3 regions of the Sinorhizobium numidicum genome follow, and region 2 is predicted to be linked to each of the others. Evidence: predicted binding sites of a transcription regulator. Region 2 holds the regulator's gene; each other region holds the start of a gene.
The links. Region 2 encodes PhoB, which activates phosphate uptake and scavenging genes when phosphate is short. Its sites were predicted from a motif close to TGTCATNNANCTGTCAT; they were not measured.
Positions count from the first base shown of each region.

Region 1: the regulator PhoB is predicted to act here: its motif matches at 3,139-3,155, upstream of PYH37_RS21150 (LTA synthase family protein).
Region 3: the regulator PhoB is predicted to act here: its motif matches at 1,646-1,662, upstream of PYH37_RS00440 (arsenate reductase/protein-tyrosine-phosphatase family protein).

Region 1 covers NZ_CP120368.1:2,073,615-2,083,840, reverse strand. Annotated here, with positions in the region: gene PYH37_RS21160 (TadE/TadG family type IV pilus assembly protein) at 1-283, opposite strand, end outside; partial or broken gene PYH37_RS21155 (DUF1003 domain-containing protein) at 567-1,111, opposite strand; gene PYH37_RS21150 (LTA synthase family protein) at 1,182-3,104, opposite strand; gene PYH37_RS21145 (NAD+ synthase) at 3,374-5,056, shown strand; gene PYH37_RS21140 (TolB family protein) at 5,059-5,886, shown strand; gene PYH37_RS21135 (LacI family DNA-binding transcriptional regulator) at 5,939-6,961, opposite strand; gene PYH37_RS21130 (phytanoyl-CoA dioxygenase family protein) at 7,276-8,469, shown strand; gene PYH37_RS21125 (SDR family oxidoreductase) at 8,555-9,376, shown strand; cobalamin riboswitch at 9,437-9,648, shown strand; gene bluB (5,6-dimethylbenzimidazole synthase) at 9,693-10,226, shown strand, end outside.
Region 2 covers NZ_CP120368.1:524,296-534,521, reverse strand. Annotated here, with positions in the region: gene PYH37_RS13650 (2'-deoxycytidine 5'-triphosphate deaminase) at 1-731, opposite strand, end outside; SAM riboswitch at 807-885, shown strand; gene PYH37_RS13645 (O-succinylhomoserine sulfhydrylase) at 930-2,114, shown strand; gene PYH37_RS13640 (CDP-alcohol phosphatidyltransferase family protein) at 2,164-2,778, opposite strand; gene apaG (Co2+/Mg2+ efflux protein ApaG) at 2,891-3,283, shown strand; gene PYH37_RS13630 (Hsp33 family molecular chaperone) at 3,289-4,284, opposite strand; gene argF (ornithine carbamoyltransferase) at 4,579-5,496, opposite strand; gene PYH37_RS13620 (aspartate aminotransferase family protein) at 5,573-6,772, opposite strand; gene PYH37_RS13615 (GcrA family cell cycle regulator) at 7,189-7,707, shown strand; gene phoB (phosphate regulon transcriptional regulator PhoB) at 7,873-8,556, opposite strand; gene phoU (phosphate signaling complex protein PhoU) at 8,763-9,473, opposite strand; gene pstB (phosphate ABC transporter ATP-binding protein PstB) at 9,529-10,226, opposite strand, start outside.
Region 3 covers NZ_CP120367.1:89,284-99,509, forward strand. Annotated here, with positions in the region: partial or broken gene PYH37_RS00425 (ATP-dependent DNA ligase) at 1-278, shown strand, start outside; gene PYH37_RS00430 (hypothetical protein) at 316-762, shown strand; gene PYH37_RS00435 (hypothetical protein) at 1,272-1,589, shown strand; gene PYH37_RS00440 (arsenate reductase/protein-tyrosine-phosphatase family protein) at 1,718-2,224, shown strand; gene PYH37_RS00445 (DUF445 domain-containing protein) at 2,795-4,096, shown strand; gene PYH37_RS00450 (DUF5132 domain-containing protein) at 4,305-4,556, shown strand; gene PYH37_RS00455 (DUF5132 domain-containing protein) at 4,622-4,909, shown strand; gene PYH37_RS00460 (cation-translocating P-type ATPase) at 5,042-8,077, shown strand; gene PYH37_RS00465 (HMA2 domain-containing protein) at 8,058-8,549, opposite strand; gene PYH37_RS00470 (hypothetical protein) at 8,921-9,559, shown strand; partial or broken gene PYH37_RS00475 (osmotically inducible protein C) at 9,658-9,868, opposite strand; gene PYH37_RS00480 (ProQ/FinO family protein) at 10,215-10,226, shown strand, end outside.

The DNA of each region.
Region 1 (10,226 bases), 1.5 Mb from region 2:
CGCGGACGCTGACATTCATCCGCGAGGACCGGATGAAAGTCTGGTTCATCGTCGTGCGACGGATGTAGTCGGTTGCAAGTCGCTCCCGTTCTTCTTCCGAAAGGCCCGCTATCGCCGTGCGCGCGGCATCGGCGGCGATCTGCTGGATGGAGTGGGCGGCGCTGAGATAGATGCCATAGGCGACCAGGGTCAGCACGCACATGAAAAAGAGCGGGGCAATAACGGCGAATTCGATGGCGGCTGCACCCTTGCGGCTGCCAAGTAGGCGCTTCAGAACAGGCATGGCAGGATCTCCGAGTATCTTAAATCTGCAATAGCTTGCAATATCCCTGCACCTATAAGGTGCGACCTAAATCGTTAATTTTCTCATACTATTTCAACTTATTGTAATGGCTTGAGTTTTCTGCATTTTAGTAAATATGTACTCGCCTTTTAATTGATCTCGGTGCGGGCTTTGCCACATTTGGGCCAACGCCGCGCATTGCGCAGCATGGTCGAAAAAGGGCGCGGCCACGGGATGCCAGTAGCAGCAGGAAGCGGAAGGGCGGACGGAAACGCGCCCGGTTTCAATCACGATCGGCAGGTCGCTGGTGTTGCGTCAACTGGCGATTGAGGCTTGCAAGATCGGAACGCAGCTCGGCGATTTCGCGCAGCAGAACATCGTCGATCTTGTGGTGAAGCGCGATCAATTCGACTTCGGATTTCAGGTTGACTTCGTAGTCTTTCGAGGCGGCGAAGCGATCGCGTTCGGCTTGCCGGTTCTGCGACATCATGATGATCGGCGCTTGTAGCGCGGCGAGCATCGACAGCACGAGATTGAGAAAAATATAGGGGTAGGGATCGAAGGCGTGTCGTACGAAGAGGATCGAATTTATGGCGACCCAGCCCGCGAGAAAGGCGCCGAAGCTGACGATGAAGCCCCAGGAGCCGCCGATACGGGCGATACTGTCGGCAAGGCGCGCTCCGAAGGAAGACGGGTGACAAATTCCGCGTTCGTATCCGTCGCGACGGTGCGCCGTTCTTTTGCATGCCTGAGGATGCGGCGCTCGATTTCGGTCAATTCGCTGATCGGTTTGCCTAGAACCCGAGAAATGTCGTTGAGATGCGGCATGCCTACCTCCGAAGCGTGATTCGGAAGCATCTTTAATTCAAAGTGTTGCCCTTGTGCGGCTGAACGGACGCTACGAGCCCGTTTGGAACAGCTCGGCATGGGATTTGAAGAAGCGGTCGGTGCTGTAACGCTTGCCGAACATCATGTCGTGCTGCAGGAAACGGTAATCGCGGAGCGATGCCGGTATCTTCGGCTGCCGCGACCATTCCGCGACGGCCTTGCCGTTCTTGCGGATCAGCATGTAGCGGTCGAGGACGCGGAAGTGATCGTGCACCTTGCCGAGAAACCCAGTGTAGTAAGGGTGCTCGTAGCCGGCGTGTTTCAAGATCTGATGGGAAAGGAAAGCCGGACTGATGGTGCCGATATTCTTCTTCGGGCCGGTCTTATTCGACCAGACGACGAGCGGCGTTTCGTGCTGCGCCTTCATCTGATCCTTCGGCCCCTTGCGCTCGGCGGTTATGTCCTTCATGTATCCGGTACTCGTGTAGACCGTGTTGAGGGGCGGCAGATGGTCACCGAAGAGGACGATGATCGTCTCGCGGTCCCGCTGCTTCGCCCAGTCCATCAGCATCTTCAGGCTGTCGTCCGCTTCCTTGATGCCTTGCGCATAAGTGGCGAGCACCTGCCGGTCACCTTCGGGCAGATTGCCCTCGACCTTGATAGTATTCTTCGCGTAGCGGTTAGGCTCGTAGGGGCCGTGGCCCTGCAGCGTCACGGCGAAGAAGAAGAACGGGTCGTTCAAGGCGTCCGCCTGGCGAATGATCTCCTTCGTCAGCGATTCATCCGAGGCGAAGATCCCGCGCTTCTGCATCGCCGGCATATTCTCTTCCGACTTGAACATGTCGAAGCCGAAGGCCTTGTAAACGGCAGTGCGATTCCAGAACCAGCCCTGAAAAGGGTGGATGGCGCGAGAGACGTAACCTTCACCGCGGAAGAACGTCGCGAGCGAAGGGATCGGATTGCGGATATACTGCTGGTAGGGAATGCTCCCGTAGGGGAGGAACGCGTTCGAAAAGCCGGTCAGAGCCTCGAACTCGACATTGGCCGTCATGCCGCCGAACTCCGGCGAGAAGACGTTGCCAGCCTGCATTTCTCGGACCGTCGGCATCGGGTCAGGCGTCAGCTTCACATTCGGAAGGCGGGTCGGATCCCAGAAGGATTCGCTCATCAGCACGATCACATCCGGTTTGCCGCGATGGCTCGTTCCGGCGGGCAGGGGCTTCACCGGGATGCGGTCGATCGCATCCGCCATATAACCGGCCGGAGCGCTGACATTTGCCATCGGAAGATTGATCGCGAAGGCGAGCGCGAACCCATTGTGACGGTAGTTCTCTGTCTGATCCCACATGATGGGGACGACCCGCAGCCGGTCGCGGATCCAAGAGAATTGGTTGTAGTCCATGATGTTCCAGAAGGCGACGAGCAGCGGCAGAGCGAAGGCAATGCGAGCGAGACGTTCCTTGCGCGTCAGCTTGGGAAAGTTCTGCCAGGCGTAGCGCAGCAGAAGGCCCCCGGTTACGACCGTGGCAATCAGTCCGACCACGACGCCGACAGCGGTCCAGGGCCGATCCTTCACGAGAACCGGCATCAGTTCCATGATTTGCCGGCCGAAAAGGAAATCGGTCGGATAAAGCGGATCGGACAGGAAGACCTGTTTCTGCTGGCAGATGAAGGCCGGCACAATGGCAAGCGGCGCGACGAGGAGTGCAGCCTTGTGCTCACGACCGAAGGCCGCATCAAGTGCAAGCATAACGAGAAAAAAGGCCGCAATGGTCGTCCAGGCCGGGCGCATCGGGTCCATAAAATAGGCGGCGGTGTCCGAAAAAGACTGGCGTACGATGAATTCGACTGTGAAGACAAGCGCTGCCGCCATGAAAAGCGAGAACAGCGCGCTGCGTGTACCTGCCAGCGTCTTTGCGTGCCTCGCGGAAAAGCCAAGCCTATCGACATAGACCTGAGAACGTTTCGCGGCGGCGGAATCGATACTGGCCAACAGGTTCTCCAATTTCATAAATCTGTCGTTCAACTGTCATACGACTGTCATCTTGAACAGGGGATGAATGGCGAAACGTGGCCGCCAATCCCAATGTTCCATGCGCTGTCAAAGGACCGCCGCGAAGCGGCGTAAGAGCCGGGAAACGCATAATTTTTTGGGATTTTTAGCGCCGATAACGATTGGGTGTGGGTTTTTGGTGGCAGGATGCGCTAAGAACATGGCTTACGCCGAACGCATTCGTTGAGAAAATACTGACAGGCACGCTCATGACCGCACAGATAGCCGCTCCTTCAACGCTACGGATCGCCGTCGCACAGCTAAATCCAACAGTCGGCGACATCGCCGGCAACCTGGCAAAGGCGCGCGAGGCGCGGGCCGACGCAGCGCGCCAGGGCGCCGATCTGCTACTGTTCACCGAACTTTTCATTTCTGGCTACCCGCCTGAGGATCTCGTTCTGAAGCCGGCCTTTCTGAAGGCCTGCCTCCAGGCGGTCGAGAAGCTCGCGGCGGAGACGGAGGACGGCGGGCCCGGTGTCGTCATCGGGTTCCCGCGGCGTGCCGGCTCTCTCCGTCACAATTCGGTGGCGGTGCTGGACGCCGGCAAGATCATCGCGATCCGCGACAAGGTCGACCTGCCGAACTACGGCGAATTCGACGAGAAGCGTGTGTTCGACACCGGCGAAATGCCGGGTCCGGTCAACTTCCGCGGCGTGCGCATCGGCATTCCGATCTGCGAGGACATCTGGGGCGATCTCGGCGTTTGCGAGACGCTGAAGGAGAGCGGCGCCGAGATCCTGCTCTCTCCGAATGGCTCGCCTTATTACCGCGGCAAGGTCGACGTCCGCCACCAGGTGGTCCTGAAGCAGGTGATCGAAACCGGCCTGCCGCTGATTTACGCCAACCAGCTCGGCGGCCAGGACGAACTGGTCTTCGACGGGGCAAGCTTCGCCTTTAATGCCGACCGGTCGCTTGCCTTCCAGATGAGCCAGTTCGAGGAGGCAGTTTCGATCTGTGAGTGGAGGAGAGGCGAGGACGGCTGGGCCTCGTCCAACGGGCTGCAGTCGCGCTTGCCGGAAAGCGAGGAGGCGGACTATCGCGCCTGCATGCTTGGCTTCCGGGACTACGTCAACAAGAATGGCTTTAAGAACGTCGTGCTCGGCCTTTCGGGCGGCATCGATTCGGCGATGTGCGCGGCGCTGGCGGTGGACGCGCTCGGGGAAGAGCGTGTGCACACCATCATGCTGCCTTATCGCTATACGTCGCAAGAGTCGCTGAAGGATGCCAAGACCTGCGCCGAGGCGCTCGGCTGCCGCTACGACATCATTGCAATCGAGGAGCCGGTCGAAGGATTCCTCGATGCGCTCTCCGATGCGTTCGAGGGAACGGAGCCCGGGATCACCGAAGAGAACCTCCAGAGCCGCACGCGCGGGACGATCTTGATGGCGATCTCCAACAAGTTCGGCTCGATGGTGGTGACGACCGGTAACAAGTCGGAGATGTCGGTAGGCTACGCCACCCTTTATGGCGACATGAACGGCGGCTTTAATCCGATCAAGGACCTCTACAAGATGCAGGTCTATGCTCTGGCACGCTGGCGCAACGACACCATGCCGCAGGGCGCACTCGGCCCCTACGGCGAAGTCATCCCGCAGAATATCATCGACAAGGCGCCGTCTGCCGAGCTGCGGCCCAATCAGACCGACCAGGACTCGCTGCCGCCCTATCCGGTGCTCGACGACATTCTCGAATGCCTGGTCGAGAGGGAAATGAGCACCGAGGAAATCGTCGCCCGCGGCCATGACGTGGCGACCGTGCATCGCATCGAACATCTCCTTTACATCGCCGAATACAAGCGCCGACAGTCGGCGCCGGGCGTGAAGATCACCAAGAAGAACTTCGGCCGCGATCGACGCTATCCGATCACCAACCGCTTTCGCGACAGGGGCTAACCATGCGCAGTTCGGTGGAGATCTTCGACATCGACACCGGCGAGACGCGCGTCGTCTGGCAGACGGAGCGGCTCGTGGAGGCACCGAACTGGTCGCGTGACGGAACGTTCCTGATCATCAACGGCGAGGGCCGCCTTTACCGCCTTCCGATCGACGGCTCCGCTCCGCTGGAAATCGACACCGGTTTTGCCGGTCAATGCAACAACGACCACGGCATTTCCCCGGACGGGCGGACGCTCGTCATCAGCGACAAGACCGAATTCGGCAAGTCGGCGATCTACCTCCTGCCGATCGAGGGCGGTGCGCCGCGTCTTGTGACGCCGAACCTGCCGTCCTACTGGCACGGCTGGTCGCCGGACGGCGGCAGCCTGGCCTATTGCGGGATCCGCGATCAGGTTTTCGACATTTACACGATCTCGGTCGATGGCGGCGAGGAGCGTCGCCTAACCCATGGCGAAGGTCGCAACGACGGGCCGGACTGGGCGCCAGATGGGCAATGGATCTATTTCAACTGCAGCCGCACCGGCCGCATGCAGATCTGGCGGGTCAGGCCTGACGGCAGCGATGTCCAGCGGATCACCGACAGCCCTTATGGCGACTGGTTTCCCCACCCGTCTCCAGACGGCAGGCATCTGCTCGTGCTTTCCTATGACGGCGATGTTTTCGACCATCCCCGCGATCTCGACGTGCGGCTCCGTCTGATGAACCCGGAGGGTGGCGATGCGCGCGTTCTGCTCGAGCTTTTCGGCGGCCAGGGAACGATGAACGTTCCAAACTGGGCGCCATCTGGACGAGCCTTTGCTTTCGTACGCTATTACCCGGAGCAATAAACACCGGCCCGTCGGCAGCAGACCAATATGGCTAATCCGGTCGACGGTGGCGTCAGATGCGCGGCAGATTGTAAGGAGTGATCACTTCGACGGCGGAAAGATGTCGGCCTGTGGGGGCCGCCAGTGCGCCACGACGTTCCATGATGGCGCGAAAGGCCGTGCGAGCGTCCGTCTTCAGATCGTGATGCAGCACGAAGTGGACCTTGCCCCCTTTCAGCAGTTCGAGATTATCCTTGTCGAGGTCATGGGCGACGAAGAGCGTACAGGTGCGCCCCAATTGCCGAAATGCGGCGAGCACCGCGCGGTTGCCCCCGCCGATCGAATAGACGGCGTTGATCTCGGAGTGGCGGATCAAGGCATCCAAGGCGAGGGCGCCGGTTTCTTCGTTCTTGCCATAGCCTTCGCTGATCTCGACGACGGCGATCAACGGATAATGTTCACGCAGCGTGCGGCGAAAGCCGATCTCGCGCTCCTCTTCTCCGCGAAAGCGGCTGCTTGAAATCGTCACCAGCACGGTCGCCGGCTGCCCGGAGAGGCGCTCGCCGATCAGATAGGCGGCGGTTTCGCCCGCCGCACGGTTGTCGGCTCCGGCGTAGGCCGTTCTCGCGGAGTGCGGAAGGTCGGTAACAAGCGTTACGACGGCGATGCCCGCGCTCTCAAGCCTCGCTACGGCGCCGGTCACCTCCGGAACATCCGGCGCCTTCAGCACGACGCCATCGGTTCCGCGCAGGCGGATACGATCGAGCAGTTGAGCGATCTCCTGCGGCCGCATCGTCTCGGCAAAATGAAAGCGGCAGCGGAAGATTGTGGGTACGAAAGTCGCCGCCTCGCCTTCGAGGGCCTGGCGCACTGCATCGGTAAACCGTTCCGGGGCCTCCATCACCACGTCGATCGCAAATTTCCGCCCCTGCACCTCCGTGCCCGCCTGCTGTTTCTCGAGCTCGCGGATCGCCGCCTTGACGCGAGCCGCAGTCTGGTGGCGGACGCCCGGCCGCTCGTTCAGCACGCGATCGACCGTGGCCGTACTCAGCCCTGCCTGGAAGGCGATGTCCTTGACCAGAAACTGATGCGCCACGCCCGCCCCTTGATGGCTTTTTGATGGATTCCTGCTCTATATCAGGAATGGACGGCACGTATAGTCGGTACTTCGTTGTTTCTTAGATCACGATGATTTTAGGTCGGATCGACCTAAAATCATGAACGTGATCGATTCTAGTAAGTTAGCGACGGGATGCGGGCGGAAAACCGCGCACATTTTCCTCATCCCGCGCTACTGCATGTTTCCTTAAATCGGAGCCGATTTAAGGATAAAAACATGCAGCAATTCAAAGTGCTACAGCGACCTTTGTGCGTCTGAAAAGACGCACGGCGCTGTAGGGAGGAGATCCGATGAAGACCGACAATCATCCGAGGCAGCGCGTCGGGCGCGTCTGGCTGACCGAGGATTCCTGCGACATTGAAGCATTCCGCGCCGAAGTCGAGCGCCACACAAATCTCGCGGAGTATCCTCATGCGGTGGATTGTCAAAAGAACATCCTGATCTACGACAGCGCCGGCCTGATTGCCGATTGTGCCACTGGCGAGGGCAGGCGTGCGGTGCTGGCCGAGATCTGCGACCTCCTTGCGGAGGGGCCAGGTGTCGCCGTGTTCAAGCGCGCCTTCGCTGATCTCCGCGTGATCGATGAGGCGAGCCGCATCTTCGACGAGATCATCGAAGAGCAGCGCCGCACAGACAGCGGCGGCGGCGATCATTTTGCCAAGCCCGGCGCTAACGACCGCATCTGGAATTCGTTGGAGAAGCATTGTCTGCACTCGGCAGAGAACTTTGCGGCCTATTACGGCAATCCGATCATCGCGCTCGTCAGCGAGGCCTGGCTTGGACCCAACTACCAGATGACGGCTCAGGTCAACCGCGTCAATCCGGGCGGCGCAGCGCAATCGGCCCATCGCGATTACCACCTCGGCTTTCAGAGTTCGGCGATCATAGAGCGCTATCCCGCGCATGTGCACAAGCTCTCGCCGGTCCTCACTCTGCAGGGGGCGGTCGCCCATTGCGATATGCCGATCGAGAGCGGACCGACGTTGTTCCTGCCTTATAGCCAGACCTATGTGCCCGGCTATCTGGCGCTGAAGCGCGCGGAATTCCGCGACTATTTCGAGCAGCACCATGTGCAGCTGCCACTGGAGAAAGGCGACCTCGTGTTCTTCAATCCGGCGCTTTTCCACGCTGCCGGCACGAACCGCTCGACGGATATCAAGCGCGTGGCGAACCTGCTGCAGGTCTCGTCTGCCTTCGGGCGCGCAATGGAAACGGTCGACCGCGAGCGGATGAGCACCGTGCTCTATCCGGCATTGAAGGCGCTCGCGGCCCGTGGGACGCTTTCGACCGGCGAAATCGCCAACGCCATTGCAGCCTGTGCCGAGGGATATTCGTTCCCGACCAATCTCGATCGCGATCCGCCGATAGGGGGCCTGGCGCCAAAGACGCAAGCGCAACTGATGCATGAGGCGCTTGCGGCCGATTGGAGCAGCGAGGCCTTCGCACAGGCGCTTGCCGAGCAGGCGGTAAAGAAGAGAAGCTGACGGACACGGCCAGATAACGACGGGCCCCGGCGCAGTGGCTGCGGGAGCCGAACCGCTTGGATCAGTTACCAGGGGAGGATTTTTGATGAGCAAAGACTATGGCAGGCTGGATGGCAAGATCGCCATCGTCACCGGCGGCACGCAGGGGCTCGGCGCGACGATCGCGGCACTCTTCGCCGAACGCGGTGCCGCCGGCATCGTCATCTGCGGGCGCAATGCTGCAAAAGGTGAGACGAGAGCGGCTGAAATTGCCGAGGCGACCGGGACCAAGGTGGTCTATGTCCCGGCCGACCTCGAGCGGGTGGAGGACGCCCGCCAGGTGGTTTCGGCCTGCGACAAGGAGTTCGGCCGTGTCGACGCGCTCGTTAACGCTGCCGCAATCACCGATCGCGGGACGATCCTCGACACCACGCCGGAGCTCTTCGACCGCATGTTCGCGGTGAACGTGCGCGCCCCGTTCTTCCTGATGCAGGAAGCGGTGAAGGTGATGCGGCGTGAAAAGACGGAGGGCACCATCGTCAATATCGGCTCGATGTCGGCAAAGGCGGGTCAACCCTTTATCGCCGCCTATTGCGCATCGAAGGGTGCCTTGGAGACCTTGACCAAGAACACCGCCTACGCCTTGCTGCGCAACCGCATCCGGGTCAACGGCCTGAACATCGGCTGGATGGCGTCCGAGGGCGAGGACCGCATCCAGCGCGAGTATCACGGGGCCTCTGTGGACTGGCTCGAGAAGGCGTCGGCAAGCCAGCCATTCGGCAGGCTCGTCGATCCTGCAGAGGTCGCGCGCGCCTGTGCCTATCTCTCCTCGGCGGAATCCGGTCTTATGACCGGTTCGGTGATCTGCTTCGACCAGTCGATCTGGGGCGCCTATGATGCTTCGCCGCATCCGGCAACACCGCTGTGAGCCCTCGGCGGAGGAGTCCGCTCCGGCCTTCCGCTCGTCTTGCCATCCGACGACGAGTGTGACCATATGCGCCCGTCAGGTGCCCGCGAAGGCGGGAGAATCGGGAAGCCGGTGCAAATCCGGTACGTGCCCAACGCTGTGATGGGGACGGTCGCGCCAGAGTAGGTTCTGAGCTTTTTCACAACCTTGCCACTGAATCTTGAAGCGATTTGGGAAGGCGGCGCGATCGGGCGATCCAAAGTCAGAAGACCGGCCTGGCGAGATAGACCGGCCCCGCGCGGACGGCGGGAGGTTGTGCATTGTTGGGGATCGAACGATGCTGCCTGACCCGAAGGGCCGTCTTGCCGCGGCCGATGCTTTCCCGCCGGACGAGCGCGCCGCCGTCTACCGTGCCATCGAAACGCGCCGCGACGTGCGCGACGAATTTCTTCCCGAGCCGTTGCCCGATGCGCTGGTTGCCCGGCTGCTTGCCGCCGCCCATCATGCACCGTCGGTCGGCTTCATGCAGCCCTGGAATTTCGTCCTCGTCCGCGGCAACGAAACGCGGGAAAAGGTCTGGGAGGCATTCCGGCGCGCCAATGAAGAGGCGGCGGAGATGTTTTCAGGCGAGACGCAGGCGAAATATCGTTCGCTGAAGCTCGAAGGCATTCGCAAGGCACCGCTCAGCATTTGCGTCACTTGCGACCGCACGCGCGGCGGCGCGGTGGTGCTGGGGCGCACGCATAACCCGCAGATGGATGTCTATTCGACCGTCTGTGCTGTCCAGAACCTTTGGCTGGCAGCACGTGCCGAAGGCGTAGGCGTCGGCTGGGTCAGCATTTTCCATGAGGCCGAGATCAAAACGATCCTG
Region 2 (10,226 bases):
CCGCGGCTATAGAGCGGTTCCCAGAAGTCGAAGACCGCGTGCTGCGCTTTCTTGTCGACATCGACCACCGATGTGTGATGCTTGCCGCGATAACCGATCAGCCCATCCGGACCGGTTCCCTTGAGATCGATCGAAAGCGCGATGCCACCGCCGGAGACATTGGGCCGTTCGCTGGCGACGAGCACATCGCTTTCGTGGAGCGCCAGCAGCTCCTGCTCGGAAAGAAGCGCATGGCCGACGCGGAAACGTATCTGAGAGAGCCGCGAGCCTCGGCGGACGACGATCGGGAAGGTGCGCGGGCTGATCTCCAGATAGAGCGGGCCGCTGTAGCCGGCCGGAATCTTGTCGAACTCCTGCGCCCTGTCGGTGATGACGCGCGTGAAGATGTCGAGGCGACCGGTCGAGCTCTTCGGGTTGGCCGAAGCGGACATGTCCTCCGGCAGTTGGAGGCTCTCCATCAGCGGCACGATGTAGACGCAGCCGGTTTCGAGCACGGCACCTTCGCGAAGATCGATGACGTGCAGTTTCAGCCGGTCGAGCTTGTCGGCGACGAGATGCGCGGGGCCCGGCATGAAACTCGCCCGGACGCGAAACGCCTTGGCGCCGAGACGAAGGTCGAGGCTCGCCGGCTGGATCTGATCGTCATCCAGCGGCCCTTCGCTTTTCAAACGTCCCGTGGCGAACAGTGCGGCAATTGCGCGGTCGGCCAAAATCCCTGTGTTGCGACCCATTCCGATCCTCATTTTCAGTTGCCAGACAAAACCAAACTCCGGGAATTGACGCAAGCACGCGCAGGCAGTATTGGAGCTTTATCCCGTGGTGATTTGGCCGGTCGGCTTGCAGCCACGTTAAACAAGTAGCTAAAAAGGCCGGGGTCTCAAACCGGTCGTTTCGCGGCCGGTTTTTTTGTTTTTGAAAGTGACCGTCTCATGAGCAAGAACTGGCGCCCGGCTACCCAACTCGTCCACGGCGGAACGACCCGCTCCCAATACGGAGAGACTTCCGAGGCGATCTTCCTGACGCAGGGTTTTGTTTACGAAACCTCGGAAGCGGCGGAAGCGCGCTTCAAGGGCGAGACCGAGGGCTTCATCTATGCGCGCTACGGCAGCCCGACGAACGACATGTTCGAGAAGCGCATGTGCATGCTCGAAGGGGCAGAAGATGCGCGCGCCACGGCCTCCGGCATGGCGGCGGTCTCGGCCGCCGTTCTGTGCCAGGTGAAAGCAGGGGATCACATCGTTGCCGCCCGCGCCCTCTTCGGCTCCTGCCGCTGGGTCGTGGAAACGCTAGCGCCCAAATACGGCGTCGAATGCACGCTGGTCGACGGCCGCGATCTGGAAAATTGGGAAAAGGCCGTTCAGCCCAATACCAAGGTCTTCTTCCTCGAAAGCCCGACCAACCCGACGCTCGAGGTGATCGACATCGCCGGCGTGGCCAAGCTCGCCGACCAAGTCGGCGCCAAGCTTGTGGTCGATAATGTCTTCGCCACTCCCCTTTTTCAGAAGCCGCTGGAACTCGGCGCCCACGTCGTCGTCTATTCCGCCACCAAGCACATCGACGGCCAAGGCCGCTGCCTCGGCGGCGTCGTGCTTTCCGACAAGGAATGGATCGACGAAAACCTGCATGATTATTTCCGGCACACGGGTCCGGCCATGTCGCCCTTCAACGCCTGGACGCTGCTCAAGGGCATCGAGACGCTGCCGCTCCGCGTAAAGCAGCAGACCGAGAACGCCCGCCGCATCGCCGACTTCCTCGCTGAGCAGCCGCAGGTCGCCCGTGTCATCTATCCCGGCCGCAAGGACCATCCGCAGGCGGATATCATCGCCAAGCAGATGAGCGGCGGCTCGACGCTGGTCGCCTTCGAGCTCAAGGGCGGCAAGGAGGCAGCCTTCGCCCTTCAGAACGCGCTGGAGATCATTCGCATCTCCAACAATCTCGGCGACTCCAAAAGCCTCATCACGCATCCGGCGACGACGACCCACAAGAATCTCTCCGACGAAGCGCGCGCCGAGCTCGGCATTTCCGCCGGAACTGTACGGTTCTCGGCCGGCATCGAGGACAGCGAAGATCTAGTCGAGGATTTTGCGCGGGCCTTGAGGACCGTAAAAGGCTGATCGGCCGCATCGCAAACAATGAACCGCCCGTGCGAGCGCGGGCGGTTTTTCAGTGCCGGTCGCGAAAGGTCTGGCCCGCGAGAACGACCCGCGACAGAGCCGTATAAAGGCAGAGGAAGGCGAAAATCACCGCCAGCATCGGGAACCAGCCGGGAAAGAGACAGGAGGCTAGAAAGAAGGCAATGGTTTCGGTCGCCTCCGCAAGCCCCGTCGTGAAGTAGAGCGACTTCGCGCCGCGCACCTCGCTCGTCATTGCCCGCTTCTCGGCCATAATGGCATAGGCGAGGAAGCTCGAGCCGTTGACATAGAACGAAAAGAGCAGCAGTCCGCCGGCAAGGCCGTTGGCGCCGGGATCAGCGATGATAAAGGCGAACGGAATGGCGCCATAGAAGACGAAGTCAAGGACGATGTCGAGGAAACCGCCGAAGTCGGTCTTGCGGCTCGCGCGCGCGACCGCTCCATCGAGGCCGTCGCACAGGCGGCTGACGAGGATCAGGACGGCGCCCGCAAGATAGTATTGCCAGGAAATGAGAAAGGCTGCCGCAAGGCCGAGGCAGAGGCCGGAAATCGTTACGGCATCGGCACTTACGCCGCGGTTCGCGAGTGCGATGCCGAGCCGGTTCAGAATGGGTTCCAGCCGCCTGCGCACTGCGCCGTCGAGCATCGTCCTGTGCCTTCCGTGAAATTTGAATGCGATTCGTGTAATCTTGCCGTTATTCTTGACGAAACCTTATTGCTGTAGAATACCCGAACAGATTTGGAACAGGGCATTGCACATGTATCGCGCACTCACTCGCGACATAGAAGTCACGGTAGAGCCGTACTACCTGGAAGAACAGTCGGATCCCGATGACAGTCGTTATGTCTGGGGCTACCGCATCGTAATATCGAACCACTCAGAAGTCGCGGTTCGCCTAATGACCCGCTACTGGCACATTACCGATGAGAACGGGCAGGTTGACGAAGTGAGCGGTCCGGGCGTCATCGGCGAACAACCGCTGCTCAATCCGGGCGATACATATGAATATTCGTCCGGTTGCCCGCTGGACACGCCGTCCGGCGTCATGTTCGGTCACTACAGCATGGAAGCGGAAGACGGAGAAACCTTCAACGTGGCGATCCCCGCCTTCTCGCTCGACTCGCCCGGGCTTGTCCGCACCCTCAATTGAGGCGCCTATTGGGGCCGGACTTCACTCGCCTCGAAGCGGTAGGTGGTGGAGCAGAATTCGCAGGTGACCTTGATCAGGCCATCCTCGATGCTGCTCTCGATATCGTCGCTGCCGAGCCCCGCCAAGACGTTGCGAATCTTCTCGCGCGAGCAACTGCAGCGATCATAGACCGCCTGAGGCTGATACACGCGAACGCCGCGCTCATGGAACAAGCGATATAGCAATCTTTCGGTGCCGACCATCGGATCGGTGAGCTCGTCGGTATCGATCGTCTCGACCATCACCTTGGCTTCCGCCCAGAGATCGTCCTCCTCGAACAGACCTTCGTCGTCACCCTCGTCGCCATCACCCCCCGGCAGGTCCGGCTGGCGCATCCGCTCCAGCGCGTCGGGCAGGAACTGCGCCACCATGCCGCCGGCGCGCCAGCGGTGCCGCGGCTTGCCGTTCTCGTCGCGATCCAGGAGTTCGGCGACGCCGAGACGTACTTTGGTCGGGATCTGTTCCGACTGGCGGAAATAAACCCCTGCAATCTCCTCGAGCGTCGCACCGTCAAGCTCGACGATACCCTGATAGCGCTGCATATGAGCGCCCTGGTCGATGGTAAACGCGAGGATGCCATTTCCGAGAAGCTGGTGCGGCTCCGTGCGCCCCCCCTGCTCAGCCGCGGCCAAAGCCTCGTCGCTATAGCGCGCATAGGCGCGGACACGATCCGGCGTCGAAAAATCTGCGACGACGAGATCGACCGGCCCGTCGCTCTGCGTCTGCACGATCAGCTTGCCCTCGAATTTCAGCGATGTGCCGAGCAGGACAGTCAGTACAACTGTCTCGGCGACGAGCCGCGCCACGGGCAGCGGATAGTTGTGCCGCTCCAAGATAGCGTCCAGCATCGGTCCGAGCTGGACAGCCCGGCCGCGTACGTCCAGTTCTTCGACCTGGAAGGGCACGACATGGTCGTCACCGGCAAAATCGAACTCACCAAGTCCCGGTGCTGTTTCTGTCATCGCTTGCTCCTTGTGTCCGGGCGAGGGCCGCGCCGAAAACACTGACGTGCCCCGGCGCAACCTGCCCGTTATCTTATTTGATCCCGCTGTGAACGGATTTGTCCAGAAGGTCTGTGCATCTCGCCGAGGCGCTCGCAAACGCGCTGTCGCCAAATCGCACAGTGGTAAGCGGTCCTAAGCGGCAATCGCCGCAACCGCCCATGCCGCCTAGATCGTGTCGCGGCACTGCGAATTCAATAGCCTTTCCGTGCCGCCCCGATCGCGGCGGCGTTCTCCGGACGATCCAATGCCGCCTCAGACGATGCCCATGCACCAGGCGATGATCGATTTCTGTGCGTGCAGCCGGTTCTCCGCCTCGTCGAAAACCACGGACTGCGGGCCATCGATGACTTCGTCGGTGACCTCCTCTCCACGATGTGCCGGCAGGCAATGCATGAACAGGGCGTTCGGCGCGGCGTGTTTCATCAGCGCTTCGTTGACCTGATACGGCTGGAAGACGTTGTGCCCGCGGGCGCGGTGTTCCTGGTTCATCGACACCCAGGTGTCGGTGACGACGCAATCGGCGCCCGCGACGGCCTGCTCCGCCTCATGGCAAAGCAGGATCTCGCCGCCGTTGTTGCGCGCCCAGTTGAGGAACTTGTCCCCGGGCTCGGAGCCGAGCGGCACGGCCATGTTCATCCGGTAGCCGAAGCGGGCCGATCCCTCGATCAGCGAGTGGAGCACGTTGTTGCCGTCGCCCGTCCAGGCGATCGTCCTGCCCTTTACCGGCCCGCGGTGCTCTTCAAAGGTCATGATGTCGGTCATGATCTGGCAGGGATGCGTGTCGTCGGTCAGCCCGTTGATGACCGGCACGGTCGCGTGCTCGGCCAGTTCCAGCAGCCGACGATGATCGGTCGTGCGGATCATGATTGCATCGACATAGCGCGACAGGACCTTGGCCGTATCTCCGATCGTCTCGGCCCGGCCGAGCTGCATTTCGGTCCCGGAGAGAAACAGCGTCTCGCCGCCGAGCTGACGCATGCCGACATCGAAGGAGACGCGCGTACGCGTGGACGGCTTCTCGAAAATCATCGCGAGCATCTTGCCGGCGAGCGGCTTTTCGGCCGTTCCGGCCTTGGTCGCCGTCTTTCGGACGCGGGCATCGTCGATGATCGTCCGGAGGTCGGCGGCCGTCATGGCCGAGAGATCGAGAAAGTGTCTGGTGCCAGTCATAATACTGTATTTCCTGTGGTAAAAACCGGGAATCGATCACGCTTACGGGTCTGATTCAACCCGAACGCAGCATAACCTAGGCTGCGGCATTGCCGCTTTTGCTTCTCACCGCTTCGGCGGCGCGCTCGATCCGTGCCAGCCCTTCTCGGGCCTCCGCCGCGGTCGTAATCAGCGGCGGCAGCAGGCGCAACACGTTTTCGCCCGCCGGAACGGCAAGCAGCTTCTCGGCCCGGATCGCCTGCAGCAGGTCGGCGGACGGTATCTTCGCCTTGATGCCAAGCATCAGCCCGTCTCCGCGAATGTCCTCGATCACGTCCGGGAAGCGATCTTTTAGCGAAGCGAGGCCCTGGCGGAAGACGAGTGCGACGTCGCGAACATGGTCGAGAAAACCCTCCGCCAGGATGACGTCGAGAACCGCGTTACCGACTGCCATTGCCAGCGGATTGCCGCCATAGGTGGAACCGTGCGTACCGGCCACCATCGCGACAGCCGCCTCGTCGGTCGCAAGGCAGACTCCAAGCGGGAAACCGCCGCCGATTCCTTTCGCGACCGCCATGATGTCCGGCCGGATACCGGCCCATTCATGAGCAAAGAGCTTGCCGGTACGCCCGACGCCGCACTGGACCTCGTCGAGGATCAACAGAAGGCCGAATTCGTCGCAGAGCGCGCGCAGCTCCTGCAGAAACTCCTTCGACGCCAGGCGAATACCACCCTCGCCCTGGATCGGCTCGATCAGGATCGCTGCCGTCTCGTCGGTGATCGCATCCTTGACCGCGGCGAGATCGCCGAACGGCACCTGATAGAAGCCCGGCGCCTTCGGTCCGAAACCTTCGATGTACTTCTGCTGACCGCCGGCGGCGATCGTCGCAATCGTGCGGCCGTGGAAGGCGCCCTCGAACGTGATGATGTGGAACTTTTCCGGGTGCCCCTTGGCGAAATGATAGCGGCGCGCCGTCTTGATCGCACATTCAAGCGCCTCCGCGCCCGAATTGGTGAAGAACACCCGGTCCGCGAAAGTCACCGCCGTCAGCCGACGCGCCAGGCTCTCTTGCCCCGGAATCTCATAGAGATTGGAAAGATGCCAGACCTTCTCGGCCTGTGCCTTCAACGCCTCGACAAGATGCGGATGGGCATGGCCGAGCGAATTGACGGCGACGCCGGCGGCAAAGTCGAGATAGCGCGTGCCGTCTTCTGCGATCAGCCAAACGCCTTCGCCTCGCTCGAAACGCAACGGCGCGCGCAAATAGGTGTCGTAGAGCGGCGTTGTTGCGGCCATGGCGAACTTCTCCTTCCGATCTGTCGGCATTTGCTATCGGACATATCCGGTCCGATAAAATCAAAAATGCCGCCTTGCGGCGGCGCAGGCACTATTCCCATTTCACGCCGCAATGTCAACAAAACCAAGGCTTGCAGCCGCTTCGCCGGCGCCGATTCCGCAGCGCGAAAAAATCGCTCGGCAGGGCTTGCAAAAATGCAACGGTCCGACAGCAAGTTGGGGAAAAGTGCGAAAACGATTCGGCGCGATTCCCGCGACTCTTGCCACGGAGTCACCCTGCCAGTAGGTTAATATTCAATTACTAGACGCATGCGGCGGACCTAGTCACCAAAAGTGTTATCGCGTTGTAACTCCGGGATTTTTCCGGAGGCCGGTGATGGATTCTGCCATCCCAACGCCGAGAACGGAGAGTGCAGATGAACTGGACTGACGAGCGGGTGGAGAAACTGAAGAAGCTATGGTCCGAGGGCCTAAGCGCCAGTCAGATTGCGGCGCAGCTGGGTGGTGTCAGCCGCAACGCGGTCATCGGCAAGGTGCACCGGCTGAGCCTGCCGGGCCGCGCCAAGGCCGGCGGCACGACTGCCGCGGCTCGTCCGAAGCGGACCACATCGGCACCCCGCGCGCCGAACTATGCCGCGCGCGTCACCACCCGGACCGTCACCCGCACTGCCGGCGCAACCGTGCTCAAGGAGGAAGTTGCGGTCGATCTGGTGGCCGACCAGAATCTCGCCCTCGCTCCGAACGTTGTTGTGCCGATGTCGCGCCGCCTCGAGCTGACGCAACTCACGGAGCGCACCTGCAAGTGGCCGATCGGCGACCCGTTGAAGGAAGAGTTTCACTTCTGCGGCAACGACTCACCGGAAGCCTCGCCCTATTGCAGCTATCATGCGCGGCTCGCCTATCAGCCTTCCGCCGAGCGCCGGCGTATCCGCTAGGATTTCGCAAAGTCAAACGAAGAGGGGCCATGCGGCCCCTTTTTCTTACCTACGGCGCCGTTCAGACGCACAAAGGTCGCTGCGGCACTCTGAACTGCTGCATGGTTTTATCCTTAGATCGGCTCCGATTTAAGGACCACGCAGTAGAGCTGATGAGGGAAGAACTCAGCCTTCCAGCGAATAGCCTGCGCCGCGCACCGTTCTGATCACATCGGGCATATTGGAGAAGTTCAGCGCCTTGCGCAGGCGGCCGACATGCACGTCGACGGTGCGTTCATCGACATAGATGTCATGTCCCCACACGCCATCCAGCAATTGCGAACGGGAGAAGACACGCCCCGGCGAGGACATCAGGAACTCCAGCAGACGGAACTCCGTCGGCCCGAGGCGGACTTCGCGGCTGCGGCGATGAACGCGGTGCGTTTCGCGGTCGAGTTCGATATCTCCACAGCGCAAAAGCGTCGAAAGCACCTCGGGCTTGGCCCGCCGCAGCATCGCCTTGACCCTGGCCATCAGTTCCGGCGTCGAAAACGGCTTGACGACATAGTCGTCGGCCCCGGTCGCCAAACCCCGCACCCGCTCGCTTTCCTCGCCGCGCGCCGTCAGCATGATGATCGGCAGACGTTCCGTCTCGGGTCGTTGGCGCAGCCTGCGGCAAAGCTCGATGCCCGAGACGCCGGGCAGCATCCAATCGAGGATCAAAAGGTCGGGCAAGCGTTCCTGCAGGCGGATTTCCGCCTCGTCGCCACGAAGGATCGTATCGACTTCGAAACCTTCGGCCTCGAGATTGTAACGCAGCAGCACGCTCAGCGCTTCCTCGTCCTCGACAACTGCTATCTTCGGCAACATTCAGCTACGACTCCTTACCTGGACCACGATGAGTTGGGTCGAAACAACAAAAATCACGATCGGTCCTCATAAGTTGGAGCGGGATGCGGGCGGAAAACCGCGCATGCTTGTCCTCATCCCGCTGGAACGCGAGTGCCACGGCAGTGCGGTGCGGAAGCGCGACCGGAGCAAGATTGACGCATGCCCCGTGGCACGCTCAGCCGCGCTCAGTCGGTGACCGAACCCAGCGTCGAGGTCGTGTCATCCTTCGGCCGTTCACCCACCGGCTGGGCACCCGTCGCCATGTAGTAGATCGTTTCGGCGATATTCGTTGCATGATCGCCGATGCGTTCAATGTTCTTGGCGCAGAAAAGAAGATGCGTGCAAGGCGTGATATTACGCGGATCTTCCATCATGTACGTGAGCAACTCACGAAACAGCGAGGTGTAGATCGCGTCGATCTCCTCGTCCCGCTCACGGATGCTGTTTGCCTTTTCCGGCGAACGCGAGGCGTAAACGTCGAGAACTTCCTTGAGCTGGACCAAAGCAAGCTCGGCCAGGTGTTCGAGACCGCGGGCGAGCTTGCGCGGGATTCCGGAGCCGGCGACCGCGATGACGCGCTTCGCAGTGTTCTTGCCGAGGTCGCCGACCCGTTCCAAATCCGCCGCGATGCGAATGGAGCCCATGATCTCGCGGAGATCGGAGGCGACCGGCTGGCGCTTGGCGATGGTGATGATCGCCTTTTCGCCGATCTGACGCTCCGCGTCGTCGAGCATCGCGTCATCGGAAATCACCTTCTGGGCCAGTGCGAGGTCGGAGTTCACCAGCGCTCGGACGGAATCCGCCACCATCTGCTCGGCGAGGCCTCCCATTTCCGAAATACGGCGCGTCAGGTATTTCAGTTCTTCGTCAAAGGCGGACATAATGTGCGTGGACATGGTCGGCGATCCTTGCAGGCGCGTTCAGGTTTTGCGTTCGGACGTGGCTCCGGCATCAGCCGAAGCGGCCCATGATGTAGTCCTGGGTGCGCTGGTCATCCGGATTGGTGAACATCTTGTCGGTATCGTTCTCCTCGACGAGGTTGCCGAGGTGGAACATGGCGGTGCGCTGCGAAACGCGTGCGGCCTGCTGCATCGAATGCGTCACGATGACGATCGTGAAATTGGCGCGCAGCTCGTGGATAAGTTCCTCGACCTTGGCCGTTGCGATCGGGTCGAGCGCCGAGCACGGCTCGTCCATCAGGATCACTTCCGGGCTGACGGCAACCGCGCGCGCGATGCAGAGGCGCTGCTGCTGGCCCCCGGATAGGCCGGTACCGGGCTCATGCAGACGATCCTTCACTTCGTTGAAGAGACCCGCCTTCTGCAGGCTCGTTTCCACGACCTCGTCGAATTCCGCTTTTGTGCGGGCAAGACCATGAATGCGGGGGCCGTAGGCGACATTCTCGTAGATCGACTTCGGGAACGGGTTCGGTTTCTGGAATACCATGCCGACGCGGGCGCGGAGTTCAACGACATCGATGCTCGGATCGTAAACGTCGTCTTCGTCGAGCGTGATCCTGCCGCTAACCCGGCAATTCTCGATCGTGTCGTTCATCCGGTTCAGGGTGCGCAAGAAGGTCGACTTGCCGCAGCCGGACGGGCCGATCAGGGCCGTGACCGTGTTTTCGCGGATGTTTAGATTGACGTCGA
Region 3 (10,226 bases), on a different replicon from region 2:
GCTCGTAGGCAAGCCGCCAAAGAGGGCGGGTTGGGCCTTCGAGGAGAAATGGGATGGTTACAGGCTCGCCGTTCACGTCGAGCCGGGCAGGGTGCGGATCATTACGCGCAACGGCTATGACTGGACCGATCGCTTTCCGGCGATTGTGGCCGAGGCATGCCAACTTGGAGCGAAGACGGCTATCCTCGACGGCGAGGCCGTGGTGCTTGACGAGGAAGGGGCGGTCGGACTTCGGCATGCTGCAATGCGCCATTGGTCGCCGGCCGGCCGCGCGCGAGCGCGACGAAAGTCTCCTTCTCCGGACTGCCGCGTCTGATGATCGCGATTTCGGATCTCACAATCGACGACGTCAGGAAACTCGATTTCGCGAAGCTCGACGGGGCTGTGAAGGAAGCCTTGCCGATCGACGCCTCTACTATCCGCGGGCAGTTCGACGGCGTGCTGAAGCCGCGGGCCCTTGATGACATGCGGGTCGCATCCTCGAGCATAGCCAGCATCCGACATCATGCGGGTATCAGTTCGGTGTTCAAAGTCATCGAACGGGCCGACAGTCCTGCCGAACTCGACCGTTTCAAGTCTCTTGCGAAGGGATTGGGAGATCGGACGGACGGCGTCATACGGCTGTTTGGCAAAGGAGCAATCCGGCTCGCCGATCTGATGTTCGAGATCGCATTCGCGATAGCGTGGTGCTTCGGTGCCGCATGGACTGGCATCTCATTTCTTCTAAAACTTCGCCGACTTTTTCGATCTCGCACGGTGTAACGCTCGGCACGGCAAGCTGACTTGGCGAGCCTATGGTAGATGAGGCGTGGAATTTGCCCGCCGTTCCCGAGCTTCTGTTCAATGCTGCCGCAAGAGATCAGACAGCCGGCTTCGCCTCGAAGGGTTGCCAGATCGTCCGGTCGGTCTGTTCGGGATGGCGGTGCGCATGGGCAGGGCAGTGGTCGGTCAGCACGAGTTTCTAGGCGAGGATGGCCGTGCCGCGCATCGCCCCCGCACATGGCTGCAATGCTCAGAGCTATGAGCGCGGACACGGTTGTTGCTCCAGCCGCTTGAGCAGCGCGAAACGGAGGCACCAACCGTTCGATCAAACCTCCTGCGTCGCGCAGGTCGGCGTTGGCCTCTGTGGGAAGCGGAGGCGCGCTTGCCGCCGAGCGGTTGCGAAAAGCTGCGTTAAAAAGTCATACAATAATGCTGCGATGCAACTCCCCGCGGCTTGTCTGTGATAGTTTTATGACGGATAGTCGCGGCGTCGATAAGCGGAGGTCGTGATGGGTGAAAAGCGCAGAAAGCTGTACGAAGCATTGCTGGAAGGCGCGATGCAGGGCCATTCCGACAGGAACCTCTATGATTTCGTCCTCGAGCGTTGCCCGAAGACCTCGAGCAAAAAGCTCGTCCGCGCTTCTCTGTTGGCCCTGACCGATCCCGATCTCAAGGACCGGACTATTCTGAGCACGATCTACGCGTTAGCGATCAAGCATCGCCTGGACGAAGCGCGCGCCGATGAGATCGACGATGACCCGAGGGAGTTGGCGCCGTCAATGTCTGGCAAGCAGACGCCTTCGTCGGGAGAGGATTTGTCCGCGTGATGGGCGCAGCACGCATAGTGCAAACTGAGCGCGGCTAAATGCTCCGATGCAGCGGGTGTCACACACCCGTCGCATAAAAGGAGGATCAGTGCCCCGATTTTTCATACCGATGATCGCGGGAGGCTAAAATGATGCAGGGTCGCAGCTATCATATCCTCTTCCTTTCGCGCCGAAACTCTGCGCGCAGCATTATGGCACAGGCCATCCTCAACAAGATTGGCCAGGGCCGATTCCAGGCGTTCAGCGCCGCCGTCGATCCGGCAGAGGCGATCGAACCCATAGTGCAGGGCCTTCTGCGCGCGGCGGATCTTCCGATCGACGACGCTCGTCCCAAGCATTTCAGCGACTTTGCAGCCGCTGGGGCGCCTGAATTGGACTTCGTGTTCACTCTCAGCGACACAGCGGCCGGAGAGCCGCTTCCCGAGTGGCCAGGCCTTCCCGTCACGGCGCATTGGAGATGTGCTGATCCGGTTCTTGCCGAGGGCGAACTCTGGGAGAAGAGGCAGGCATTTGTCGATGTTATGTCGCAGCTCGAACGGCGGCTCGCCATCTTCATTAATCTTCCGTTTGAATCGCTTGATCGGATGAGCCTTCAAACGCAGGTGAGGGCGATCGCGGACCCGCCCAGTCCCTAGGATCAGGCGCGGAGGATCCTAAATTTCGGCCGCGGTCCGTCTTTCGGGTCAGGCCGATGCTGACTCTCCCGGCTGCCTCGTTACGGATAAAGATGTGCGAACCAACTTCGGTACCTGGTGCGCATTTGAAGCCACTAGCGGGAACACCGCTGGCCGATCCGGCGGCCGACGCATCGCTCTTGGGTGGCAGATCCTGTTTGCCGTGACATTCCGCTTCAGAGCACGCCGGCGAACAGTCGACTCTCCGACTCCCCGAGCCTGCGGACCATGCCGTCGATCAGAGCGTGCGAATATTGTCAGCAGAACTCTTGCCCGACCGATGATCCTGAGTAACGTCGAAGCTCACCTTTTGAGAAAGGCGACCGGCAGCATAACCTCCACCTGCCGGGGAGACCGCCGGAAAGGAACCGGAGTATCATCGGCCCAGGCTTGGGCACGCGACCGAGATTCGTGCCCTAGTTGCTCGGCATCATGACAGCTCTTGCCACCTGTTTCCTAAGGTGGCCGCCGGGCAGTGAGAAGGTGTTGCGGCAATCGCCGGACACCCGTTTGCTGCGAGGAGGTTGAGACATGTCACCAGATCGTTCTCGCTCTTTCGACACTCTCGTCCCATCCCCACCGCCGGAAACCATTCCGTCCGTCGCCGAGGATGGCCTGCGGCGTCGCCTCAAGCGCAAGCGCGCCTTGGCGACATCGCTTCTCGTCGCCATGGGCGTTGTCTTCGTGGGTACCCACTTCGTCACTGATCCCGGCATCGTCATAAGGCTGCTGCGCGCCACCGCCGAGGCGGGAATCGTCGGCGGGCTTGCCGACTGGTTCGCGGTGACCGCGCTCTTTCGACACCCGCTTGGTCTCCCAATCCCCCACACGGCGATCATCCCCAGCAGCCAGGAGCGCATCGGTCGAACGCTCGGCCGCTTCCTGGAGCGGCACTTTCTCACCGAGGAGGTGCTGCTGCGGAAGTTGCGGAGCGCCCACGTGGCGCAGCACTTCGCGGCTTGGCTGGCGGCCCCTGCGACCGCCCCGATCCTCGCCGAGACCGTCGCTGCGGCGCTGCCCTACGTCATTCGCACCCTGGACAATAGCGACCTGCAGGACTTCGCCCGGCGGACTGTCGGTGAGCAGGTGCAACAGGCCGATATAGCGCCCGTCATGGGCCGCGCCATCCACATAATGACGGCGAGCGGCGAGACGGACGTCCTGTTCGAGCGCGCCCTCGGCGTTGCCGCTGAATGGCTGGAGGAAAACCGAGAGCAAATCTTCCACCTGGTTCGGGAACGGAGTCGCTGGTGGATTCCCAAGACCATTGACCGCAAGATCGCCGACGCGATCGTCACCGGCTCCGCCGATCTTCTGAACAACTTGCGCGAGCCGGAAAGCGAGGTTCGGCTGAAGTTCCGCGAGGCGCTCACCCAGCTGATCGACGAGCTGATCAATTCGCCGGAGCAGCGCGAGCAGATCAACGCCTTCAAAAACCGCATCCTCGAGCACCCGGAAGTCCAGGCATGGATCGCAGCGGTGTGGCACGAGACCTCACGGACGGTGTTGGAAGACCTGTCTCAGCCGGCCTCGAAAGCGCGCATGGCGGTGGAGAAGCTCTGTCTGCTGGTCGGCCGGGCACTTGCGACCGACGAAGCAATGTTGAAGCACATCGACGCGTTTCTGGAGAAACTTGCCGTCTATCTTGTCTCCTGGCGTCACGAAATCGGGGCGTTTGTGGAAGAGGTGGTCAGAAGCTGGGACAGTCACACGCTCGTGGATCGCCTGGAGCTCGTGGTAGGCAGCGATCTGCAATATATCCGCATGAACGGCACCGTCGTCGGCGCCTTTGCCGGCTGCCTTATCTTCCTGGCTTCCCAACTGCTCGGTTGACCTCGCCTGTCCGCAGACGCGTGCGAGGCGGTCGTCCGAGCTCGCATTGATGGCGACTTCATTGGCGCCTCTGCAACCAGAGCCTGCAATTGCGCGCTCTGCGAAATGTGACAGGGTGATGACAAACTTGCGACAAAATTTGGTGTTCGACTAACCAATTCCAGCACGAAATCGTTAGATGCTCCAGACGACCTCAAAGGAGCGTGACATGGCGCTGCATCTCGTCACTGGCTTGGTAATCGGCGTCGCTGCAGGTCTACTTGTGCCAAGAGTCGCTCCTATCCTGAGGCCCTTTGCCAAATCAATGATCAAAGCCGGTGTGATAGCTTACGACCACGCAAGGGTGGCAGTAGCCGAACTCAATGAGAGCACCGACGACGCGATTGCCGAGGTCAGAGCAGAAATAGAAGAGGAACGCAAAGCGGCCGGCGGGCAACCCAGGTCCAAGGCTAGTTCCTGATCGTCGTAAGGCGGGGACCTCAACCAGGCGTCCTGACGGCGGGAAGAAACAAGGAGGCAACTTCAATGGCGATACTCGAAGATGCACTGAAAGGCGGGAACATTGTAACGGGCCTGGCGATCGGAGTCGGCGCCCTCGTTTTGGCGCCGCTCGCGGTCCCTCTGCTGCGTCCGATCACCAAGACGTTTCTCAAGGCGGGTCTGGTTGCCTACGATCAAACCCGAGTCGCCGTGGCCGAAATGAACGAGAGAGCGTCCGACCTCGTCGCCGAAGCCAGATCGGAAATGGCCGAAACTGCAGCCAACGCAACTCCGCCTGCGCCGGCGGCCAAGCCCGCACGCACTACCAGCTAGTCTGAGCGTTTTTGTCGCCGTGATGGCTTTGAGGGCCACCACGGCGCGCGAAGCGTTGCCCATAGGAATTCCCTGAGGGCGATGATCGATTTGTATTCGCTGTAAAGCCGCGAGCCACCGGGGTAGTCTGCGATGCACACCTTCGCCGAGCCTGGGAGGCCCAAAGCCTCCAGCCGCATCGCAGTCTCCATCGTCCCGATCCACGCGTCCGTGCCGGGACGTGCCCGGCTGAAGGTCGGCGGCTTGCAAGGATCAAGCGCGGTCAAAGACCTGCTTGAACGCGGAGGCCGTGCGGCGCCGGGCGTGTCCAGCCTCACCGGTAGCGATCTGACCGGCACAATCCTCGTCGAGTTCGAGGCAACGTCAGATCTCGATGCCATCATCGACCACCTCGCAGCTTTGTTGCGCGGCGAGATCGTCGCGCCAAGCGATGCACCACATCGCGAGTGGCACGCAGTGTCACCCGGCCGACTGAGTTCCATGCTCGAGGTTTCGGCGGATGCAGGACTGTCGAGAGATAATGCCCTCGGGCGCTTGGCGAGCATCGGCCCCAATGTCCTCGACTCCATCCAGCCACGGTCGAGCACAACCATTCTTGCGGGCCAGTTTGAAAGCTTGCCGGTGGCAATGCTTCTTGGCGCAGCTGCGATCTCGATTCTAACAGGTGGCGTGCTTGAAGCCGCCGCGATCGTCGCGGTCGTGGGCTTGAACGCCGCCATCGGCTATCAAACCGAAAGCCGCGCCGAACGGACGATCCAGGGCCTCGGAGCGAAGGGGTCGCGAACCGCACAGGTTACACGCGAAGGCGTCACTGCCACCATCCCGGTTCAGCAGATCGTTCCTGGCGACATCATCTCGGTGCAACGGGGCGACGTCGTCCCGGCTGATGCGCGCCTTGTGAACGCACAGGCCTTAAGTGTCAGCGAAGCGATGCTGACGGGTGAAAGTGCACCCATTTCCAAGACTGTCGGCACCATCAGAAGGTCGATGGTGCCTCTCGGCGCGCGTTCGAACATGATCTACCGCGGAACGATCGTGACGGGAGGTAGCGGACATGCGATCGTAGTGGCCACGGGGTCGCTCACGCAAGTGGGACAGATCCAGCGGCTTGTCGGCGCAACACTCACCCCCGAGACGCCCATCCAACGGGAGCTTAAGAACCTCGGACAATGCCTGGGGTGGCTGACCTTGGGCGCATGCGCATTCCTTGTGTTAGTGGGAGGGCTGCGTGGCCTGGGTGTTCTCCAGATGGCGCGCTCGGCGCTTTCCGTTGCCGTCGCCGCGGTTCCTGAAGGTCTGCCGATGGTGGCGACCACCACGTTCGCTCTCGGAGTTGAAAGGCTGCGACGCGAAGGTGTTCTCATTCGCAAGCTGGATGCTATCGAGACGCTTGCAGCGGTACGGGTTGCGTGTTTCGACAAGACAGGCACGCTCACCTTCGGCCGCATCTCTGTCGAGACGATCAGGATCGGCGACAAGGCTTACCCGATCAATGACGTCAGGCGAAGCGGCGCGGACCCGCAGGGCCCATTGCGCAGCCTGTTGGAAACTTGCTGCCTTTGCAACGACACGGAGATTGTTCGGGCTGACAAAGGACTGCACTTAAGCGGCTCGCCCACAGAGAGCTGCCTCATCGAGGCGGCTCTCGATAGCGGCGTGGACGTTGCCTCCTTGCGAGGGCGTTTTGCCCGAATATCGGTCCAGCAACGAAGCGAAGTGTCTCGCCTCATGGCAACGCGACATATGACGGAAGACGGGATGCTGATCGCCATGAAAGGAAGTCCGGACGAGGTCCTCCGGCGCTGCGGCGCAGAAATCCGGCCGGACGGCACCCGGCGAGAACTCACGCCGGATCGACGCGCCGCCATAGAAAAAGCAAATCTCGAAATGGCATCTCGGGCTCTGCGCGTCCTCGGCGTTGCGCGCAAGCAGACGAGCGGCTCCAAGCCGACTGCAGAGGACACCCAGGATCTCGTCTGGCTGGGGCTGGTGGGGATGGCCGATCGGTTGCGGCCAGGTGTCAGCACTCTGATGGGCAGACTGCACGAGGCCGGTATTCACACGATTATGCTGACCGGCGATCAAAAGGCGACAGCCGCCGCCGTCGGCGAGCGGGTCGGACTGAACGGCGGAGGTAAACTGGCGATCGTCGATTCGACGGAGATCGAGGGCATGAGCTCGGAGGAGTTTGTGCTGACCGCTCGGCGTGCGCAGGCGTTCAGCCGGGTCAGCCCTTCCCAGAAGCTTGAAATCGTTCGCTCCCTTCAAGAAGCGGGGGCGAGGGTGGCGATGATCGGCGACGGAGTGAACGACGGACCTGCATTGAAGGCCGCGGACGTCGGCATTGCCATCGGGCGGGACAACATGAGTGCAGCCAGGGAAATCGCGGACGTCATCATCGACGCCGACGGCCTTGGCGGCCTCGCGCCGGCCATAGAGACAGGCCGCACGACCCGGCGGAACATCCGCAAGACTCTTCGCTATCTGATCAGCACCAATTTGAGCGAGATCATGCTGGTTCTGGCGGGCACTTCAATCGGCATGCGAGCACCTTTCACGCCGATGCAGCTTCTGTGGATCAACCTGATCTCGGACGTATTGCCCGGGATCGGATTGACGATGGAAGCGCCTGAACCCGACATCCTTCGACAGGCTCTGGAGAAAGGCGACTCTGAGATCTTGCCGGGCAGAGAATTCGGCAGCTTGACCGCCCAAGCCACAATCATGGGCGGCGCGGCGATGGCAGCGGGTCTTTTCGGCGCGTTCCGCTATGGACTGGATTCGCCGCGCACGAGAACCATGACTTTCGGAAGCCTGGTCATCGCCCAGCTGCTTCACGCCATAACGTCGCGATCCGATTCCGAGAGTATCTTTGGTCCGAGGTCGAGGCCGCCCAACCATGCGCTTTCATTGATCATTGGCGGATCAATGGCCGTTCAGACCGCAGGCCTGTTCGTGCCGTTCTTAAGACGACTCCTCGGGATCGCGCCGATTACTGGAATAGACGCCCTCATTACCCTTGCCGGCGGAACCCTTCCATTCCTCACCATGGAATGGATGAAGTCGGGGCGTGATACCGTCGAGACGGACCTTGTGTGGACCCGCAAGACGGAGCGAACGGTCCTTCCCGGCGACGCGGCACCACCCCCTAAGCGGCGATCGCGATGAGTTCTTCCTCTTCCCGGTGTACCACTGCAGGCAATGGGTACGACCTCGGCCGCATCATTGAATCGACGGCCGCGCGAAGTATCGGTTCGCCAAGGACTTCCGCCAGATGGGCAATGGGATGTCCGCCGAAGAGGAGAGGCAGAAGCTTTGCCACCAGGAATACAACATCCGTGTCGCACGCCCTGCCACTGTCAACACCCAGGGCAAGGGGATGAGCAGCGGACGACCCAACCGCCAACCCCGGAATGTTGCGGCATGCAGCGATCGGATCGATGCCAACATCGTGCTCGATTACCAGGCTCGCCGCGGTTGGATTGACCGTGACGCTCAAGACGCCTTCGGCACGGAGAAGCCTTTGCTGCAGCTCAGCAAAAAAAGCGGTCTGATGGCGTGCGGCGGGAATCTTGATCCGCAGACGGCCCGGTGTGTAGTGAACGATCTGGGCGTTCAATGTAGGTACCTCTAGCTTCATGCGATTTGATGCCTGCCGCTCGAGGCGGGCGTTTCACGGAGCTCAATAATAGGTACACGTGAAGGCCTGATGACAGTCGCGGGCACCATCGGGCAGCCGGCGTCGCCGTCGCGGGCGTCAGTGATCGCTTGGACCCTCGGAAGTGGGAGCTGGGACCTGTCGGAATCGTGCGATGCCTGGATACGCACCGAACGCAATTGCACTGGTGGAAGGCTCTTTGTTATGCGAAACTGGTTGAAACTGCCCTCTACCTTTCGTTTACGCATCGGATCTAAACGCAGGCGGTTGCCATTTTTCTGCCGTCGCGGATCTGCCGTTCGGCCGATGCGCCCGTAGGCAGCGGCGCAGGAGTCTGGACAAGGAGGCGGGTGATGCTTCCGACAGCAACGATCGAACACTCGATGTCGGGCCGTCTGCGAGTGAGAGTTCCCGATCGCCGTGGCGACGTCTCCTATTTCCGCTCGGCAGTCGAGAGGCTTTCCGAACATCCGGAGATTGCTGGTTTGCGGGCGAACCCGATGACCGGAAGCATCCTTATCCAACATGAGACCGATTTGCCTTCGATCCGCGAGATCGCAACCAGGCGCGAGCTATTCGATCTTCAGGAAGAATCCGCGCCGCTGTCGTACGCCGTGGCACCCCCTCGGAGCGTAGAAGTGTCGACGCCTGGCGTGGCTGCGGTGGAGCGAAGCCGAGCAACCACAATTGGCCTGACGAGCCTGGCCTTCTATCAGGCGATAAGGGGCAACGTCATTGGTCCCGCCACAGAGAATTTCTGGAACGCGTTCGGTGGGCTGCGACTTCTCAATAGTTCACTCATTGCGCTCGGCTTCTGCGGCCTCGGCATTCTGCAGCTGACAAGGGGCCGATGGGCAGGCTCGGCATCGTCCCTCCTCTTCTACGCATTTGTCCTCCGACAGGCGTCCGCTTCGGCCCCTGGCAAGCGGCCTGCCGACTTGAGGGACGGAAATCCGGAGAACCCCTCGTCCCGGAACCGGCAACGGAGGTAAGCGTTCACAGCGAAAAATTCGGTTGTGAGCGGAAGATCACCATTGATATTCGTTCGACTTCAGCTGTCGCTTGGCAGATGGGATGGTTGCCTCCCTTCCAAACCCGTGAAATCAAAGCGCAAGACAGCGATGCCTTCGCGCGTAAGCTCGGACGCAATCCGGCCTGCTGCCGCCAAATCCTTAGAGCAGGTGAAGCAATAGGCGAACAGTGCGTAGGCGCGTAACGGCCCCATTGGGCAGATCGAGCCGGGCGGCCAGGGTTGCTCCGGAATGGCCGAGAAGTTGAAGCCGCTGCGGGTTGGAAATCATCGTGACGCTCCTTCGCTGGACGAAAGGAGCATTCTACATCAGCAACAGAGATGTCCACGATGCCCGATCCGTACTTCAGGCGTCTGCGGCTCGAATCTCCTCCAAGGCGAGGCATTAAACAGGCAACTTCTGACCGGAAGCGGTCGCTCTTGCCGGTCAGTGCGTCGGTGCTGGCCCACATGTCGTGCGCATCATTAGTTTTCCCGCGCCACCAAGGAGATGTCGGCAAACGCGGCCTTCGTTGCCTGGGCCGCCGACCCTTACCATTTCCCGAGGGTTCTTTGACACACATTCATGTTAACGAGGTGGCCCATTGCGCGACCAACTAATCTGACGAGGCTTGACCATGCCGACCGAA